Regions from separate parts of the Streptomyces sp. NPDC049837 genome, predicted to be linked through region 1. Evidence: riboswitches for the same ligand, from Rfam matches in the RefSeq annotation. Region 1 holds a riboswitch; the other holds the start of a gene.

Evidence for each region. Region 1 has a riboswitch for S-adenosylmethionine ahead of thrC (threonine synthase). Riboswitches for the same ligand answer to the same signal wherever they lie in the genome.
Region 2: it holds a riboswitch for S-adenosylmethionine, as region 1 does, so the genes downstream of both, AB0J57_RS17960 (aminotransferase class V-fold PLP-dependent enzyme) here and thrC (threonine synthase) in region 1, are expected to answer to the same signal.

The regions. Positions count from the first base shown of each region.
Region 1 covers NZ_JBFAMP010000005.1:466,622-476,415, forward strand. Annotated here, with positions in the region: gene AB0J57_RS17030 (Uma2 family endonuclease) at 1-231, opposite strand, end outside; gene AB0J57_RS17035 (hypothetical protein) at 349-552, opposite strand; gene AB0J57_RS17040 (hypothetical protein) at 549-746, opposite strand; gene AB0J57_RS17045 (helix-turn-helix transcriptional regulator) at 862-1,704, shown strand; gene AB0J57_RS17050 (DUF397 domain-containing protein) at 1,685-1,927, shown strand; gene AB0J57_RS17055 (SRPBCC family protein) at 1,952-2,395, opposite strand; gene groL (chaperonin GroEL) at 2,486-4,108, opposite strand; gene AB0J57_RS17065 (cold-shock protein) at 4,439-4,645, opposite strand; gene AB0J57_RS17070 (ubiquitin-like small modifier protein 1) at 5,056-5,334, opposite strand; gene thrC (threonine synthase) at 5,359-6,642, opposite strand; SAM riboswitch class I at 6,660-6,804, opposite strand; gene AB0J57_RS17080 (glucosyl-3-phosphoglycerate synthase) at 6,920-7,864, shown strand; gene AB0J57_RS17085 (trehalose-6-phosphate synthase) at 7,910-9,352, shown strand; gene otsB (trehalose-phosphatase) at 9,600-9,794, opposite strand, start outside.
Region 2 covers NZ_JBFAMP010000006.1:48,101-57,894, reverse strand. Annotated here, with positions in the region: gene AB0J57_RS17980 (hypothetical protein) at 1-1,432, shown strand, start outside; gene AB0J57_RS17975 (spherulation-specific family 4 protein) at 1,429-2,145, shown strand; gene AB0J57_RS17970 (endo alpha-1,4 polygalactosaminidase) at 2,187-3,023, shown strand; partial or broken gene AB0J57_RS17965 (transposase) at 3,257-3,433, opposite strand; SAM riboswitch class IV at 3,538-3,655, shown strand; gene AB0J57_RS17960 (aminotransferase class V-fold PLP-dependent enzyme) at 3,829-5,193, shown strand; partial or broken gene AB0J57_RS17955 (glycerate kinase) at 5,270-6,334, opposite strand; gene AB0J57_RS17950 (SLC13 family permease) at 6,331-7,761, opposite strand; gene AB0J57_RS17945 (response regulator transcription factor) at 7,823-8,482, opposite strand; gene AB0J57_RS17940 (ATP-binding protein) at 8,479-9,794, opposite strand, start outside.

The DNA of each region.
Region 1 (9,794 bases):
GGTCTGGTAGATGCCCAGTTCGTCGGGCAGCCCCCTGTAGAGGCGGCGCTGCACGACCTCGGCGATGCCGTTGTGGTGCGCGTGTGGCGGCGGAACCAAGAAAATCTTCCCCTTGTCGATCTCGGCGCGCCAGCCCTCGGGCACGTCCAGCTCGCGCCAGGCGTTCAGCATGAATTCCCACGTCGGGGGGGTCTCGGGGGCCGGGTCGTTCTCGACCATCGCGGCTGTCATCGCGGGTCCCTTCTCCCGTGGCCTGAGGAAGGCGAATGTAGATCGACGGGGCGCCGGGGAAGCGCCCCTTTCCTCAGCGTCCCACGATCGTGTGAGCAGCGCACGAACCCGGCACTCTCACGGCAGACGAGCCTGTCTGTTCAACTCCCGAACACGCGCCCGAAGCACCTCGCCCGGCGGGGCGGGGGTCAGCGCCTCGGGCGGGCAGTCCCACTCCCGGCCGCCGCCGGGCGGGCGCAGTTGTACGTACCCGCCGACGTGCCCCATGACCTCGCCGATCCGCCCGTCCCGGGAGTCGATCATGTACTCGGGCGCGCTCATCGGCCGGCCCCGCGCAGCACGTCGACCAGCCGCATGGCCGTGTCCACGTTGCACCGGCCGAGCTCCACCAGCGGGTACGGCACTTCGCTCGCGGCCGACACCGGGTCGACCCGCAGGGACGGCAGGATCACGCCCACCCTGCGGAGCTCGTCCCGCAGTTGCGCCACCACTTGCTCGGCCGACAGCATCCCCATGACCAGGCACCTCCACGCTGAGTGTTCGGGTTCTGTACACAGCGTGGTCGATTGGCGGCTAGTCTGAACACAAAGGCGGCCCAACAACCCCATCTGTGCTAACGGGAGTTGACACATGCCCGGTCCAAAGGATCTCGACCCGTCTTCCTCACCCAGGGCACTTCTTGGCGCCGAGCTGCGCCATGCCCGCGAAAACGCCGGTCTGAGCCAGGAAGCGCTGGGTGAGAAGCTCTTCGTGAGCGGCTCGTTCATCGGCCAATTGGAGTCGGGCACACGACGGATGCAGCCCGAGATCGCGGCCAAGATCGACGACATACTGGGCACGAATGGTTTCTTCCAGCGGAACTGTAGGGCCGCCAACAAGTCGAGGTACCCGGATCACTTCGCCGAGGCGGCGGAGGCGGAAGCGGTCGCGACGGCGATCAAGGAGTACGCGCCGCTGCTGATCCCGGGCGTGCTCCAGACGGAGCCGTACGCGCGGGCCGTGTTCCGTGGCGGGCGCCCCACCGCCTCGGACGACGTCATCGACGACCTGGTCGAGGCGCGACTCGCCCGCACGCACATCCTCGACGACCCGGCGAAGCCGCTGTTCTGGACCGTCCTGGACGAGGCGGTCCTACGACGAGAGGTGGGCGGCCCGGCGGTGATGGCCGGGGCGCTGCGCCACATCGCGGCGTTGGGCCGCTGTCACCGGGTGATCGTGCAGGTCATCCCGTTCAAGGCGGGTGCGCACATGGCCCTGGCGGGCGCGCTCAAACTCATGTCCTTCGACGACGCGCCCCCGCTGGCCTACCTCGAAAGCCTGGGCTCAGGGCAGTTGCACGACGACCCGGCCACCGTCAAACACTACGAACTGTCCTACGATCTGCTCGGGGCCAGCGCACTGTCACCCCAAGAATCCCTGGCCCTGATCGAATCAGTGGCGGAGGATTACGCCCATGAAGATCGACATCCTTGAGTGGCGCAAGTCGAGCTACAGCGACGCCAGCGGCGGGAACTGCCTGGAAGTCGCCACGTGGCGCAAGTCGACGTACAGCGGCCCCAGCGGCGGCGACTGCCTCGAAGTGGCCGACGGCCACCCCGACCTCGTCCCCGTCCGTGACTCCAAGAACCCCACCGGCCCCAAGCTCGTGTTCCGGGCCGCCGCCTGGTCCGCGTTCGTAGCGGGCCTCAAGCGATAAGAGAGCGCGACGGCCCCGGGACCATCACGCCCCGGGGCCGTACCGCATCTCCAGCAGGTGCCGCAGCATGGCGAGGTCCTTGCGGTTGGCGCGCCGTACCGCCATGGCGGCGAGGCGGCTGCCGCCTCCGCCACGGTTCCGCAGCGTCATCCGCGTCCGGTCGCCCTCGACCCCGTACGGCTCCCAGGTGTACGTGGTCTCCATGGGGAACGGGCCTTGATCCGCCCGCATCACAAGCTTCCGCCCGGGCTCGTACTCGACGATCTCGTACGTGTAGACGAGCCGGCGACCGAGGAAGCGGGCGACGAACGCGGCCCTGGCGCCCACCCGTACCTCCGACTCGGTCTCCCACTCCACCGACACGATGTTCCGGTACCACTCGGGCGCGGTCGAGGGATCGGCGGCGTACGCGGCGACGAGGTCGCACGGGGCGTCGATCACGGTCTCGGTCAGGACGTCGACGGCCATGAGACCAGCGTAGAACGCCCGAGGGCGGCACCCCCTGGGAGAAGGGGTACCGCCCTCGGAACGAAAGGACGTGTCTGATCCGCGAGCGGATCAGAAGTCCATGTCACCGCCCGGCATGCCGCCCGGAGCACCGGCCGCGGCCTTCTCCGGCTTGTCGGCGATGACGGCCTCGGTGGTGAGGAAGAGCGCCGCGATGGAGGACGCGTTCTGCAGGGCAGAGCGGGTCACCTTGGCGGGGTCGATGATGCCCTCGGCGATCATGTCGACGTACTCACCGGTCGCGGCGTTCAGGCCGTGGCCGACGGGCAGGTTGCGCACCTTCTCGACGATGACGCCGCCCTCGAGACCACCGTTGACGGCGATCTGCTTCAGCGGGGCCTCAAGGGCCAGCTTGACGATGTTGGCGCCGGTCGCCTCGTCGCCCTCGAGCTCCAGCTTCTCGAAGACGCTGGACGCCTGGAGCAGGGCCACGCCACCACCGGCGACGATGCCCTCCTCGACGGCGGCCTTGGCGTTGCGCACCGCGTCCTCGATGCGGTGCTTGCGCTCCTTGAGCTCGACCTCGGTGGCGGCACCGGCCTTGATGACGGCCACGCCGCCGGCCAGCTTCGCCAGGCGCTCCTGGAGCTTCTCGCGGTCGTAGTCCGAGTCGGAGTTCTCGATCTCGGCGCGGATCTGGTTGACGCGACCCGCGACCTGCTCGCTGTCACCGGCACCGTCGACGATGGTGGTCTCGTCCTTGGTGATGACGACCTTGCGGGCGCGGCCCAGCAGGTCCAGGCCGGCGTTCTCCAGCTTGAGGCCGACCTCCTCGGAGATGACCTGGCCACCGGTGAGGATGGCGATGTCGTTCAGCATGGCCTTGCGGCGGTCGCCGAAGCCCGGGGCCTTGACGGCGACGGACTTGAACGTGCCACGGATCTTGTTGACGACCAGGGTCGACAGGGCCTCGCCCTCGACGTCCTCGGCGATGATCAGCAGCGGCTTGCCGGACTGCATGACCTTCTCCAGCAGCGGGAGCAGGTCCTTCACCGCGGAGATCTTGGAGTTGACGATCAGGATGTACGGGTCGTCGAGCGACGCCTCCATACGCTCCATGTCGGTGGCGAAGTACGCCGAGATGTAGCCCTTGTCGAAGCGCATACCCTCGGTGAGCTCCAGCTCCAGACCGAAGGTCTGGGACTCCTCGACGGTGATGACGCCTTCCTTGCCGACCTTGTCCATGGCCTCGGCGATGAGCTCGCCGATCTGGGTGTCGGCGGCGGAGATGGAGGCCGTGGAAGCGATCTGCTCCTTGGTCTCGACATCCTTCGCCTGCTCCAGCAGCGCGCCGGAGACGGCCTCGACGGCGGTCTCGATGCCGCGCTTCAGGGCCATCGGGTTGGCACCGGCGGCGACGTTGCGCAGACCCTCGCGGACGAGCGCCTGGGCGAGAACGGTCGCGGTGGTCGTACCATCACCGGCGACGTCGTCCGTCTTCTTGGCGACTTCCTTGACCAGCTCGGCGCCGATCTTCTCGTACGGGTCCTCGAGCTCGATCTCCTTGGCGATGGAGACACCATCGTTGGTGATCGTGGGGGCGCCCCACTTCTTCTCGAGGACGACGTTGCGACCCTTGGGGCCCAGGGTCACCTTGACGGCGTCGGCGAGCTGGTTCATGCCGCGCTCGAGGCCGCGCCGTGCCTCCTCGTCGAACGCGATGATCTTGGCCATGTGAAGTGGTCCTCCCGGACTGGGGTGGATGCTCCGGACCGCGCTGGCGCCCGCGACGGACGGCCTGCATGCCCCTGTGGTTCCTTGCCCCACCGGCCTGCGGACCTCACCGACCCGGTCCTTCGTTGTCACTCTCACCTTCAGAGTGCTAACGCCAATGATTAGCACTCGACCCCTACGAGTGCAAGCGCCTCTCGCATACGAGACAGGGGTCCGCCAGGGGCAGGACAGGGGTCCGGACACGCGCGAGGGGCCCGCGTCCCCTGGAACGCGGGCCCCTCGGCACTTGCGATGTCGACAGTCGATGGTCGGTCGATCGCGACGCGGCTCTCAGCCGGCGGCGAGCTTGACCATGTCCGCCTGCGGACCCTTCTGGCCCTGCGAGATCTCGAACTCGACTCGCTGACCTTCTTCAAGGGTGCGGTAGCCGTCCATCTGGATCGCGCTGTAGTGGACGAAAACATCCGCACCACCGTCGACCGCGATGAAGCCGTACCCCTTCTCCGCGTTGAACCACTTGACGGTGCCCTGAGCCATGCCTAACTCCCCTATTACTGGCCCTTGCACAGGACCGCACTTCGCGGACCCGGGTCAGACCTCACCCGCTGACAGGTGCGGGCGTGCGCCGGAACGCGTCGACCGCCGCTGAATGTATCTGCCCAACTGCCGTCTGCAACAGGTCAATCGGACGAGAATTCCGAGCATGGGTGAACGGAAAAGATGGCCGAATTGGCCAGAATCCCGGGCAAGTCGGGCCCGGCAAAGTGCGCAAATGGCGCAACTCTCAAGCTCACATTGACTGCATCTTGTCGCCGCCTCGCCCCATTCTCATATGCGGGCGGCACTGGCAGCGGCGGGGACTTCCCCAACTCTACCGCGCTCAACCATGCAGAATTGCCCCCTCCGCTTAGCTCGCGGAGGGGGCAATGGAGGTAACGCTGCGTACGTCAGCAGCCGCCTGCGACGGCCGGAATGATGGAGACACCCGCCCCGTCGGGCGTGGCGGTCTCCAGACCCTGCTCGAAGCGCACGTCATCATCGTTGACGTACACGTTCACGAACCGGCGGAGCTTGCCCTGGTCGTCCAGGACGCGGGCGGCGATGCCCGGGTGGTTCTTCTCCAGCGACTCGATGACCTCGGAGAGGGTCGCGCCCTCCGCCGTGACCTCGGCCTGGCCGTCCGTGTACGAACGGAGGATGGTGGGGATGCGGACGTTGACGCTCATGTTCGTGGTGCCTTTCAGGTCGGGTCAGGCCAGGCCGGCGTCGCGGAACGCGTCCAGGCTCGGGCGGATCGTCGCGGTCGGGCCCGTCGTCGGGGCCACCGCGTCGAGGGTCTTCAGGCCGTCGCCCGTGTTGAGCACGACCGTGGTCAGCGACGGGTCCAGCAGACCCGCCTCGATCAGCTTCTTCGTCACGCCCACGGTCACCCCGCCCGCCGTCTCGGCGAAGATGCCCTCGGTCCGGGCCAGCAGCTTGATCGCGTCCACGACCTGCTCGTCGTTGACGTCCTCCACCGCGCCGCCCGTCCGGCGCGCGATGTCCAGGACGTACGGGCCGTCGGCCGGGTTGCCGATCGCCAGCGACTTGGCGATGGTGTTCGGCTTCTGGGGCCGTACGACGTCGTGACCGGCCTTGAAGGCCGCCGACACCGGGGAGCAGCCCTCCGCCTGGGCGCCGAAGATCTTGTACGGCTTGTCCTCGACCAGGCCGAGCTTGATCAGCTCCTGGAGCCCCTTGTCGATCTTCGTGAGCTGCGAGCCGGATGCGATCGGGATGACGAGCTGGTCGGGCAGTCGCCACCCGAGCTGCTCGCAGATCTCGTACGCCAGCGTCTTCGAACCCTCGGCGTAGTACGGCCGCAGGTTGACGTTGACGAAGCCCCAGCCCTCGCCCAGCGGGTCGCCGATCAGCTCGGAGCAGAAGCGGTTCACGTCGTCGTAGGTGCCCTCGATGCCGACCAGGTCACCGCCGTAGACCGCCGCCATGACGACCTTGCCCTGCTCCAGGTCGTGCGGGATGAACACGCACGACCGGAAACCGGCCCGCGCGGCCGCGGCGCCGACGGCACCCGCCAGGTTGCCCGTCGAGGAGCAGGAGAGGGTGGTGAAACCGAAGGCGCGGGCGGCCTCCAGGGCCTGGGCGACGACACGGTCCTTGAAGGAGTGCGTCGGGTTGCCGGAGTCGTCCTTGACGAACAGTTTGCCCGGCTCGACGCCCAGCTCACGGCCCAGGTTGTCGGCCTGGACGAGCTTGGTCCAGCCCGGGTTCAGGTTCGGCTTGTCGGTCACGTCCGCCGGGACGGGGAGCAGTGGCGCGTACCGCCAGATGTTCGCGGGCCCGGCCTCGATGCGCTTGCGCAGCCCCTCGGGGTCGCCGACCGGCAGGTCGTACGCGATCTCCAGGGGCCCGAAACACAGCTCACAGGCGAAAATGGGACCGAGCTCGAAGCGCTCGCCGCATTCGCGACAGGAGAGGGCGGAAGCAGGCCCGAGGTCGACGTTCTTGGCGGTGGCGACAGTCTGTACAGCCATGGAGGCGAGGCCCTTTCTCCTCATCTTCCTCATGGCGCACTTCGCCATGAGACGGATTTGGCACCTTCCCTAGCCGGGGCCTCGCGCAAGATCTTGCGAGTGCCGGCTGGAGGGTTGCCGGGGCTTCAACGGGCCGTATCCCTCTGCCCCTCTGGATGAGCGGTATTCGATTGTCTGCACGGGGACCCGACATGCGACGGTCATCCGCGTTGTTCAAGACTGTAACCGAACCCCCGGACACTTGAGATGGTCGTCCGAAACGCGAGATGGAGATCACGTGCTGGAAGAGGTGGAGCGCTGGCTGGAGCGGCGGTCCTGGTCCGTGGCCGACCGACCGCTCGACCGGCTGCTCGCGGCCAAGCACAGTACGACCGTCAGTGTCGTCCTGCCGGCGCTGAACGAGGAGGCGACGGTCGGCGACATCGTCACCGTCATCCGCCGCGACCTCATGTCCCCCTCCGCGCCCCTCGTCGACGAACTCGTGGTGATCGACTCGGGCTCCACGGACCGCACCTCCGAGGTCGCCGCCGCCGCGGGCGCGCGCGTGGTGCACCGGGACGCGATACTCCCCCGCATACCCGCCCTCCCCGGCAAGGGCGAGGTGCTGTGGCGCTCCCTCCTCGCCACCAGCGGCGACATCGTCTGCTTCGTCGACGCCGACCTGCGTGACTTCTCGGCCGATTTCGTCACCGGCATCGTCGGCCCGCTTCTCACCGACCCGTCCGTCCACTTCGTCAAGGCCATGTACGACCGGCCCCTCGCGGGCGTCGCCGGCCACGGCGGGCGGGTGACCGAGCTGGTGGCGCGGCCGCTGCTGAACCTGCACTGGCCCCAGCTCGCCGGGTTCGTCCAGCCGCTGGGCGGCGAGTACGCGGCCCGCCGCTCGCTCCTGGAGCGGCTGCCCTTCCCCGTCGGCTACGGGGTCGAGCTGGGCCTCCTCGTGGACGCCCTGCACACCGTGGGCCTCGACGCCCTCGCCCAGGTGGACGTGGGCGTGCGCAAGCACCGGCACCAGGACGAGCGGGCGCTGGGCCGGATGGCGGCGGCGATCTACCGCACGGCCCAGCTCCGGCTGTCGCGCGGGCACCTGGTGCGGCCCCGGCTCACCCAGTTCGACCGGGGCGACGACGGCTTCGTGCCGCGCACGCACGAGGTCGACACCGAGGAGCGGCCGCCGATGATCGAGGTGGCCGAGTACGCACGGCGCCGCCGGGTGGCGTGAGTGCCGTACGTTTGAGCGTTTCCGCTACGGGCTAGGTTCGTCTCCATGGCAGCCCAGATTCTCGTCGCCTCCAACCGCGGTCCGGTCAGCTACGTCCCCCGCGAGGACGGCACGTTCGACACCCGGCGCGGCGGGGGCGGGCTGGTGTCGGGACTCTCCGCGATCGGTCCGGACGCGGGCGCGCTGTGGGTGTGCGCGGCGCTGAGCGACGGCGACCGGCAGGCGGTGCAGCGGGGCATCGCGGCCGAGCCGGGCGTGAAGATGCTCGACATCGACGCACGCGTGCACGCGGACGCGTACAACGGCATCGCGAACTCGGTGCTGTGGTTCGTGCACCACATGCTGTATCAGACGCCCCTGGAACCGGTCTTCGACGCCGAGTTCCGCCGCCAGTGGGTCGCCTACCGCCTCTACAACCGGGCGTTCGCCGAGGCCCTCGCCCAGGAGGCGGCCGACGGCGCCGCCGTCCTCGTCCAGGACTACCACCTGGCCCTCGTCCCCGGCATGCTCCGCGAGCTGCGCCCCGACCTGCGGATCGGGCACTTCTCGCACACGCCGTGGGCGCCGCCGGAGTACTTCTCGATGCTCCCCGACGACATCGCCGAGGAACTCCTCCTCGGCATGCTCGGCGCGGACCGCCTCGGCTTCCTGACCTGGCGCTGGCTCAAGGCGTTCCAGTCCTGCTGCGCGACGTCCCTCCGGGACATGGACGTCCAGGCCCTCTGGCCCAAGGACCTCCCCCCGAGCGTCGAACACATGACCCACGGCCGCCCCCGGCGCACCGAGCTGGGCGTGCACGGCCTCGGCGCGGACGGCGACTTCCTCCGTGACCGCTCACGCCGCCCCGACGTCGGCGACCGGATGGCTACCCTCCGCGACCAGATCGGCCCCGGCCGCAAGACGATCGTCCGCGTCGACCGCACGGAACTCTCCAAGAACATCGTGCGCGGCCTGCTCGCCTACCGGCACCTGCTCGCCGAGCGCCCGGAGTGGCGCGAACGGGTGGTCCACCTCGCCTTCGCCTACCCCTCCCGCCAGGACCTGGCGGTCTACCGCGAGTACACCGCCCAGGTGTCCGAGCTCGCGGACGAGATCAACGCGGAGTACGGCGTCGACGGCTGGACGCCCGTCATCCTCCACGTCGAGGACGACTTCGCCCGCTCCCTGGCGGCGTACCGCCTGGCGGACGTCGCGCTGGTCAACCCCATCCGCGACGGCATGAACCTCGTCGCCAAGGAGGTCCCCGTCGTCTCCGACACCGGCTGCGCCCTCGTCCTGTCCCGCGAGGCGGGCGCGTACGAGGAGCTGCGCGAGGACGCGATCACGGTGAACCCCTACGACGTGGTCGGCACGGCCGACGCCCTCCACGAGGCCCTCTCCATGCCCGCCGCCGACCGCGCGGACCGCACGAAGCGCCTCGCCGCCGCGGCGACGTCCCTCCCCCCGGCCCGCTGGTTCCTGGACCAGCTCACCGCGCTCCGTCCCTGACGGGGGCTCCGCCCCCGGACCCCCGGCGCGGCAGCTTCGCGCCGCGAAGAACCCCCGGCAGTCAGACGCACGACGGCCGGGGTGGGGCCGTGCAGGGTCGCCCCCGCAGAGGTTGGCGGCAAAGGTCGGGCTCCCAAGGACTCGTGACCCAAGGCCGCCGGCCTCGAGGAGGTGAGCCCGGAGGGGCCACGCCCCACACCCACGGGTTCCGGGCGCCGCGCCCGGGCAGGGGCGACCAGCGGCCCGGTCAGGCGGCGGCAGCCGCCAGGGCGGACAGGAGCGCGACCACTCCCGCCGGGCCCGGGACCTGGAGGTCGGCGCGGCCGGCGACCTCGGTGACTTCGTCGCTGCCGCTGCACACCAGCAGGCCCGGCAGCCCGTCCGACCGGAGCTTCTCGACCGCCGCGAACGCCGGAAGGTCGCCCAGGTCGTCGCCCGCGTA
Region 2 (9,794 bases), on a different contig from region 1:
CCGCATCGCACAGGAACAGTACCGCGCCGAGGACGTGTTCACGCTGGGCAAGCTCCTGTCCCTCCGTAAGCTCGGCGCCGAAAATGAGACCAGGGTGATGCCGGGCGGCTCAGGTGCGGAAGACGACAGCACCCGCGAGAAGAACGAGCCCGACAGTACGGGCACCATATCCGGGCGTGGGCTGGTCCTGCGCTGTCTGCGCGGACTGCTCTATGCCTTGCCCGCCTTCGTCTCCGTGACCTTGCTTCAGGCGGTCGACCGAACGGTGATCGTCCTCCTGCTCGGCGGACTCGCCCTCAGTTGGGTCTGGGGATCCGGTATGGCCTACCTGGGCTGGGTCCGACTCGGGCACCTCGCCCCTGACAGCGCCCGATGGGAGCTGCGACGGGCTATGTTGACCGGGATCGCGCTCATGAGCGTGCTGTCGGTCATCGCGGCCTACATCGCCCTGGTGATCACCCCGTCCATGGACGTGACCTGGGGAACGCTGGCGATCCTCATCGGTCAGTCGGTCTATTTGATCTCGGCCATGGCCCTGCTCGTGTTCGACCGTGACCTGCGACTGATGCTCGCCTTGCTTCCGGCGACGGCGGCAGGCGCGTTCGTGGTGGCGACCCGGGGCGTCGGACCGCCCAGGGCCGATGCCTACGCGGCGGTGTCCGGAGCCCAGACCGTTGTCGCCGTACCCGAAGCCGCTGTCGGCGTAGGTGCGGTAGCCCCTGCTGCGATGACGGCAACAGCCGTGCTGGCACTCGTCTTCGCCCTCCGGGCGACCCGCGACAGAACGCCTCCAGCGCAACGCATGTCCCCGGCCATGTTGCGCGGCGCGCTCCTGAACAGCGCTTTCGGGCTGCTGGCCACCGTGCTGCTCGTGTACCCCGTTGTCGACTTCCTGCTCCGCGAAGGTGATGAGGCCCAGCCGCTGGCGTTGCCGGTGGCCCTCGCCGCATTGCCGCTGGTGTTGAGCATGGGAGTGGTGGAGGTATTGATGTACCGCCGTCGTCGGATCTCGGCTCGGCTGCTGGCATCGACCGCATCACCCGTGGTCTTCGCTCGTACGGCGTGTCATGCCTTCTCGAGGTTGACGCTGTACTACCTCGTCGTGCTCGCCGCGCTCTCCGGAGCGCTGTACCTCACCACGATGACATTCGCCCCCCACTACACGCCGCCGGTATCGCTGTCCCTCGTCTATCTACTGCTCGGCGCAGCGACCTTTGTCGGGATGGTGGTCAACCAAATGGGTCAGACGCGGGTTGTCCTCATCACGACCTCCGTAGCCGTCGCCGCGTTGTTCGCCAACACCCTGCTCCTCGACGATCCGTTCGCGAATGACACAGGGATGGTCTGGTACGGAATCGTCGCCATAGCGCTGGCGGCGGCACATGGCACGATCCTCTACCGGCTTTGCCGCAGGGCGGTGAACCACCGGTGAGACTCGCGACCCGAGCGGCGCCGGCGTCGCGCGTCGCCGTCCCTGCCTATTTCGACCCGTGCTGTTGCGCCGCGGACTGGGCACAGCTCTGCGCCGCCAGTGCCACCCACCCCGGCCGGGTCGATCTGGTGATCCTCAACCCCGACTCGGGCGTCGGTCGCGACACCGATGATGGCCACCGTACGGTGTGCCGGCAGATGCGCCGGGCCGGGATCAGTGTCGCCGGATACATCAGCACTGGTTACGCCACGCGCCGGGCAAGCGAGGTGCTCGCCGAGGCCACGGCCTACCGAAACTGGTACGGCCTGACCGCGATCTTCATTGACGAGGTCACCGAGGACCGGTCGGGTTGGCCCTACTACCGTGAGCTGGTCACCGCATTGCGGTCCAGCGGAATCCGGCAGGTGGTGATCAATCCTGGGACGCCACCCGACCCCTGCTACGTCGAGCTGGCTGATCTGGTGGTGACCTTCGAGGGACCCTGGTCGGAATACCGGGGCTGGCGACCTCCGAAGTGGAGCCGGCAGTGGCCTTCGTCGCGTGTCTGTCATCTGGTCTTCGACACGCCGGTCTCCGTGTTGGGCCGCGCGGTCGACCTCACTAGAACACGCGGGGCCGGGTACGTGTACGTGACCGACCGCACGCTGCCCAACCCTTGGGAAGCGTTGCCCACCTACTGGCCGGCACTCGTCGGTGTAGCTTCGAGGGTGTGAGACGGATGAGGCGCCCGCGGCGGGCCCGTCTGCTGTGCCGCGTGCCGGCGAGAGCGGTCACGGCGGTGCTTTGCCTGCTTGCCGTGGCGGGATGCACCGTGCAGGAGAGGACGAAGCCGGTCACACCCGACTCGCCCCCACCGGTCGTCGAATCCAGCTCACGCCCGGAAGGCTCCTGGTGGCGGCCCCGGGTCGGGGTGAGCTGGCAGGTGCAGCTTCAGGGCAGGATCGACACTTCGGTCCGGGCCGAGGTCTACGACGTGGACTTGTTCGACGTGCCCGAGGAGACCATCCAGGAGTTGCACCGCCAAGGCCGCAAGGTGATCTGCTACGTCAACGTCGGCGCCCACGAGACGTGGCGACCGGATGCCGACAGGTTCCCGGAGGAGGGGATCGGCAAGCCCCTGGAGGACTGGCCAGGGGAGCGCTGGCTGGACATCCGCCGCCTCGACGTCCTGGAGCCGATCATGGCGGCCCGTATGGACCTGTGCAAGCGAAAGGGGTTCGACGCGGTCGACCCGGACAATGTGAACGGGTACAGGAATGACTCCGGTTTCCCGCTGACCGCCGACGACCAGCTTCGGTACAACCGGATGGTCGCGAGGCTCGCCCATGAGCGTCGGCTCGGCGTGGCGCTCAAGAACGACCTGGCTCAGGTGCCCGATCTGGTCAGGGACTTCGACTTCGCCATCAACGAGGAGTGTGTGGCGAAGAAGGAGTGCGAAGCGCTGGAGCCATTCATCGAAGCCGGCAAGGCTGTCCTGCATGTGGAGTACAACGTCTCTACGGAAGAGTTCTGCCCGCTGACCAAGGCGCTTCACTTCAGCTCGATCCGTAAGCCGAAAGATCTCTCCGCAGGACGGGAGCCGTGTCCATAAGGGAAAGCAACATCTGTCAGCCGTCGGCGATCTTCGGCGTGGTCGGATCACTGCCGGATTGATGATCTGGGGTGCGGGGTGGCGCGGCCGCAGCCGTGGGAGGCCGGCGACGACTGTGGGCGGTGATCGAGTCGCTGCTGCCGAAGGTCGAGCATCGAACACGGCATTCCGGGCGCAGGCGGCATCCGGGTCGACGCGAATAGCCGGCGTTCCCTGGCCGGCCTCAGGACGAGGTCGAAGATCTCGCCGACATTCCGACCTGCCAGCAGCCGGGACCGGAACTGGCTGAGCACCGATTGGTCGAACCCGGTGTCCATCAGCTCCAGACCAAGCGCGTACTTCCAGTCGATCCGCGTGCGCACGGCGTCCGCCACCTGCCGGTCAGACAGCCCCTCGGCGAACTGCGACAGGCCGGCGAACGCCTCCCCCGGTCCACAGGGCGGGGCCCCTTCCCGTGTCCCGGTATCCGGACACGAGTTGCGGAGAGCGACCGCGTGTCATAGCTTCTCGATCAGGTCATGAGTGACAGCGACTACGGCCCCGGCCCGCTGTCCGGCAACCCTCCGTCCGTGGCGGGGTGCCCCGGGTGAAGACCAGGTCGCAGGCAGCGAGGTCTGCGGCAAGCGCGGACCCCTGCACACCCTGGGGTCCTGGTCCTCAAGGGAGCAGTCTCGTGAGCAAGCGAATGCGATAGGGCGTATCGCCCCCTCTTCGGTACCCCCTTTCACCTTTTCCCTGCGCCGCGTCGTGCCGCCTTTCCGACGTGTGGACGCACGGATTCGCCTGCCTTGTACGGGAGTTCGCCATGTCTGTCATCGCCGTTGCCGCCGACCAGTCCGTTTGTTCCCCCCTGCCCGTTCTGGGGCGGGATGTCACCGTGCCGCTCGTCACCGGTGGCGAGGTCACGTACGCCGCCCTCGACTACGCCGCCAGCGCGCCCGCCCTCCAGCGGGTGTGGGACGACGTGGCCGCCTACGCGCCGTACTACGGCAGCGTGCACCGGGGGGCCGGGTACCTGTCGCAGTTGTCGACCGACCTGTTCGAGAACAGCCGCGCCGCGGTCGCGGAGTTCCTGGACTGCCGCGAGGGCGACCAGGTCGTCTTCACCCGGTCGACGACCGACTCGCTGAACCTGCTGGCCGCCGCGCTGCCCGCCGGCTGCCAGGTCTTCGTCTTCGAGACCGAGCACCACGCCTCGCTGCTGCCCTGGAGGGACGCCCAGGTCACCTACCTCAACGCGCCCCGGACCCCGGGCCAGGCCGTCGAGTCGCTGGAGCGGGCGCTCGCCGACCGGGACCCGTATGGTCCGGCGTTGGTGTGCGTCACCGGCGCGTCCAACGTGACCGGCGAGCTGTGGCCCGTGCGTGAACTGGCCGCCGCCGCCCACGCCCACGGCGCCCGCATCGTCCTGGACGCCGCGCAGCTCGCGCCCCACCACCCGGTCTCGGTGCGCGACCTGGACGTCGACTGGGTGGCGTTCTCCGGGCACAAGCTGTACGCCCCGTTCGGCTCCGGCGTCCTCGCCGGGCGCGCTGACTGGCTGCGGGAGGCCGAGCCGTACCTGGCCGGCGGCGGCGCGTCCCGGAAGGTCGCCCGGCGCGCCGACGGCGGGGTGGACGTCGAGTGGCACACCACCGCCGCCCGCCACGAGGCCGGATCGCCCAACGTCATCGGCGTGTACGCCATCGCCTCCGCCTGCAAGGCGCTCACCGAGGCCGGGTTCGATGACCTGGTCGCCCGTGAGCGGTACCTGATCGGCAAGGTCCGCGAAGGGCTCGCCGAGGTGCCCGAGGTGAAGGTGCTGTCGCTCTTCGGCGACGACGCTCCCCGCGTCGGTGTCATCTCGTTCGTGGTCGAGGGCTGGAACAGCTCGCACTTCGCGGCGGCGCTGTCCGCCGAGTACGGGATCGGCGTCCGTGACGGCCTGTTCTGCGCCCACCCGCTGGTGCGCACCCTGCTCGGCAGCGACCCGCAGGACGTCGGCGAGTGCGGCGCGCCCGAGGCGGCGCCGGGTGAGAAGTCGCTCAACGCCATCCGGGTCAGCTTCGGGGCGGGGACGCCGGACGAGCACGTCGAGCGGTTCGTTCGGGCCGTGAAGGAGCTCGTACGGGACGGGGCGAAGTGGAACTACCGTACGGAGGACGGGCGCTGTGTGCCCGACCGCGGCTGACCAGCCGGGTGCCCACCAGGACCGTGCGCAGCGCCCGCTCGGCGGCGTCCGCCAGCAGCTCGGCCGCGCGGTCCAGGGCGTCCGGCAGCGGTAGGGGGCCGGGCGCGATCGACTCGTAGGCGTCCAGCCCCGCCTCCCGGGCGCCCTCGCCCAGCGTGCCGGCCAGCGCGAGCACCGGCACGCCCGCCTCCCGCGCCCGGCGCGCCACCTCGCCCGGCACCTTGCCGCGCACGGTCTGGGCGTCCAGGGCGCCCTCGCCGGTGATCACCAGGTCGGCGTGGCCCAGCCGGGCGCCCAGGTCCAGCCCGTCGAGGAGCACCTCGAAGCGCGGGAGCAGTCGGGCGCCCACCGCCGCGAGCCCGGCGCCCAGCCCGCCCGACGCCCCCGTGCCGGGCGCGTACCGCAGGTCCACCTCCGGGGCGAACGCCGACGCCAGCGCGGCCGACCAGTGCTCCAGCGCCGCCGACAGCTCCTCGCACTGCGCCGGGGTGGCGCCCTTCTGGGGGCCGAAGACCCGGGCCACGCCCCGCTCGCCGCACAGCACGTTGTACGGGTTGCACGCCACCAGCAACTCGGCGCCCGCCAGCCTCGGATCGAGCCTTCCCGTGTCGATGGCCGCCAGGTGGGCCAAAGCGGAACCGCCGTACGGAAGTTCGTCACCGCTCGCGTCCAGGAGCCGCACGCCCAGCGCCTGGAGCGCGCCCGCGCCCCCGTCCGACGTACCCGAGTCGCCGCAGCCGACCAGGACCCGCCGGGCGCCCGCGTCCAGGGCGGCCCGGATCAGCTCGCCCACCCCGTACGTCGTCGTGGCGCCCGGGTCGCGGCGGCCCGGCGGCACGAGGGCCAGCCCCGCGACGGCGGCCATCTCCACGACCGCCGAGCCGTCCCCGAGGAGCGCGAAGTGGCTGTCGACCGGGTCGCCCAGCGGCCCGGTGGCCGGCCGGGACACCAGGTGCCCGCCCGTCGCGGCGGCCAGCGCCTCCGCCGTGCCCTCCCCGCCGTCGACCAGCGGGATCAGGTCCAGCTCGGCGTCCGGCAGGACCCGCGCCACCCCCTCGGCGATGGCCTCGGCGGCCTGCCGGGCGGACAGGGACTCCTTGAAGCCGCTGGGCGCGACGGCGATGCGGTACGGAACGTTCACGGCTGGGTCTCCAGGAGGACGGGCACGCCGAGCAGCGGCCAGACGGTCAGGGCGAACAGCAGGACCAGGCCCGCCGTGAGCGGGGCGAGCACCGCCGACAGCCGCAGCAGGTCACGCGGCGTGTAGGTGGGCACGCCGTCGGGGACGTCGGAGAACAGCGCCACCGGCTTCGCGGAGGCGGGCAGCGTGTGGCAGAACCCGGCCGCCGCCGTCGAGGCGAGCGCGGCGGCCACCGGGTTGACCCCCGCCGCGGTCGCCGCCACGACCACCAGCGGGACGAGCACCGAGGAGCGGGCCGAGCGGGACTGGAGCACCAGGTGCGCCGCCGTGCTGACGACCACCACGACGGTGAGGAACAGCCATGGCGGCGCGTGCACCGGCACCCCGGCCACCAGCCACTTCGCCGCGCCCGAATCGGCGAGCGCCACGCCCATCGCCATCGTCGCCGCCATGAACAGCAGCAGCGGCCAGGGCACGGTCGTCAGGCCGTCCTTGAGCCGTACCGTCCCCAGCGCAGGCGACGCGGCCACCACCGCGCCGATCAGCGCGACCACCGCCGGTGACACCCGGTGCACCGGCTCGCTGCACCACAGCACCACCACCGTGGCCAGCAGCAGCGCGCAGCGCGCCTCGGCGGTGGACAGCGGGCCCGTGACGGGCGTGGGGGAGTGCGCCTCGATGTCGGCCGGGGTGATGTGCACCGGTTCGCTCCGGTCGGCCCGCGAAGTGGTCGTCAGCAGTACGGCCTCGGCGGCCAGATGGGACGACACGATCGCCAGCGGCAGCCCCAGCAGCAGCCACTGGACGAACCCCAGCCGCTGCCCGGTCTGCTCCCACAGCACATTGACGGTGATCAGATGCGCCCCGGCGCCGATCAGCGTGGCGACGGCCGACAGCAGCACCACCGTCGGGAACAGCAGCGCCAGCATCACCACCAGCCGCTTGCGCTCCGCCAGGACTTCGGCCAGCGCCAGGAACACGGGCAGGGCCAGCGCGGCCCGCCCCGAGGTCGCCGGGACGGCGAACGACGTCACGACCAGCGCGGCGGTCGTCAGGTGGACGAGCTGGCGCACCGTGCGGGCGCCGCTCACCAGGAACGCGGCCGCCCGCCCGGCGAGCCCCGTCCGGGTGACCGCGGCCGCCAGCACGAACGCGCAGATCAGCAGCCAGATCGTCTCGTCGCCGAGCGTGGCGAAGAGGGTCTCGCTGCTGATCACCCCGGTCGCGGTGAGCGTCAGGCCCGCGCCCAGCGCGATGTACGTGTCGTCGACGGGGGTGGCGATCCAGGCGATGGTGGCGAGCACGAAGACGGCCAGGGTCAGGCGCGCCTCGCCGCCGAGTCCGGGGAACCGGTTCGGCAGGGCCAGCAGCGCGCACACACCGAGCGCGCCGCCCAGCCAGGCCGCCCGGCTGAGGGAGTGGGTCACGGTGATCAGTCTGGATACGCGCCGTGAGTCCTCAATGAGCCCTTTGTTAAGGAAAGTTCATCTACGGCAGGCGATAGCCCATGCCGCGCACCGTCTCCAGCCGTTGCGCGCCCAGCTTCTTGCGCAGGTTCCGTACGTACACGTCCACGATGTTCGAGCCGGGGTCGAAGTCGTACCCCCAGACGTGGGACAGGATCTGCTCCCGCGACAGCACCTGGCCGGGATGGCGCAGGAACAGCTCCAGCAGCACGAATTCACGCGCCGTCAGGTCGACGGTCCGGTCCCCCGCGCGGGCCCGGCGGGTGCGCAGGTCCAGCCCGAGGTCGCCGCTGCGCAGCACCGTCACCTCCGGCGCGCGGGCGGCGGTGCGCAGCCGGAGCCGTACCCGTGCCAGCAGCTCCTCGAACCGGAACGGCTTGGTCATCCAGTCGTCCGCCCCGCCCTCCAGGCCGGCCACCGTGTCCCGTACCGAATCCCGTGCGGTCAGCACGATGACCGGCAGCGTGACGCGGGCCTCGCGCAGCTCCCGCAGCACGGTGAAGCCGTCCCGGCCCGGCAGCCCGATGTCCAGCACCATCAGGTCGAACCCGCCGGTGACGGCGTAGTCGAGAGCGGTGTCGCCGTCGGCGGCGACGGTCGTGGTGAACGCGTTGGCGCGCAGCCCCTTCTCGACGAAGGAGGCGATCCGCTCCTCGTCCTCGGCGATCAGAATGCGGTTCACTCGTCCTCCTCCAGTACGAGTACGAAGGTGGCGCCGCCGCCCTCGGTACGGCGCAGCTCCACCCGGCCCCGGTGGCCCTCGGCGATGGCCTTCACGATGGACAGCCCCAGCCCCGCGCCGCCGCCCGCGCGGGTGCCGCGCCGGGCCGTGCCCCGCCGGAACCGCTCGAAGATCACGGCGGCGTCCTCGGCCCGCACACCGGGCCCGGTGTCGGCGACGTACAGCTCGATCCGGCCCTCGGCCTCGCGCGAGCCGATCCCTATGCGCTGCCCGGGGACGGTGTGCTGGACGGCGTTCTGCGCGAGCTGCACCATCGCCTGGGTGATGCGCTGCGGGTCCAGCTCGGCCTCCCGGTCGGCGACCCCTTCCAGCACCCACTCGCGCTCGCCCAGCGCCCGCGCCTTCACGAACACGTCGGCGGTCAGCTCGCCGAGCTGGACCGGCTCGGGCGTGACGAAGTCGGGGCGCTCCGCCTTGGCGAGGAGCAGCAGGTCCTCCACGATCCGGCTCATCCGGTCCAGCTCGTCGGTGACCAGCCGGATCGTCTCCGCCTGTTCGGCCGGGTCGTCGCCCATCAGCTCCAGGTGCCCGCGCACGATCGTGATGGGCGTGCGCAGCTCGTGGCCGGCGTCGTCGACGAACTGGCGCTGCGCCGCGAACGCCGCCTCCAGCCGGTCCAGCATGGCGTTGAACGTCTCGGCGAGCAGCGCGATGTCGTCGCGGCCCTGCACGGGGATGCGGCGGGTCAGGTCCTGCTCGGTGAGCTGCGCGGCGGCCCGGCGGACCAGGCGCACGGGGGCGAGGATGCGGCCGGCGACGGCCCAGCCGATACCGGTCGTCATCAGCAGGGCCATGCCCGAGATGGCGAGCTGGGTGCGGAACGCCTCGGCGGCGATGGCCTGCTCGTTGTCGGCGTGGAACGCGACGACGAACGCGCCGGGTGCGGCGTGCCCCGCCGGCTGGATGGGCACCTTGGCCCACCGCACCTCGCCCTGCGGGCGGTGCAGGGTGCCGGAGCGGTCGGGGGAGTCGAGGATCCGGGCGAGCGCGTCCCGGTCGTGGTGCAGGGCGTCGCCGCTGGTGTCCCGGGGCTGGCGCAGCACGGCCGGGACGCCCCCCGCCCCCCGGGTCAGGCCCAGCAGCTCCTCGTCGGGGTCGGAGTACTGGCGCTGGAGGAACACCTCCAGCAGGCGGCGCGGCTCCGTGAACTCGGCGCCGGTGTCGGGGTCCACGCCCTGGTCGACGAAGTTGGCGAACTCGCGGGTCTCCTGGGTGAGGAGCTGGCTGATCCGGTGGTCGACGTCGCGCAGCA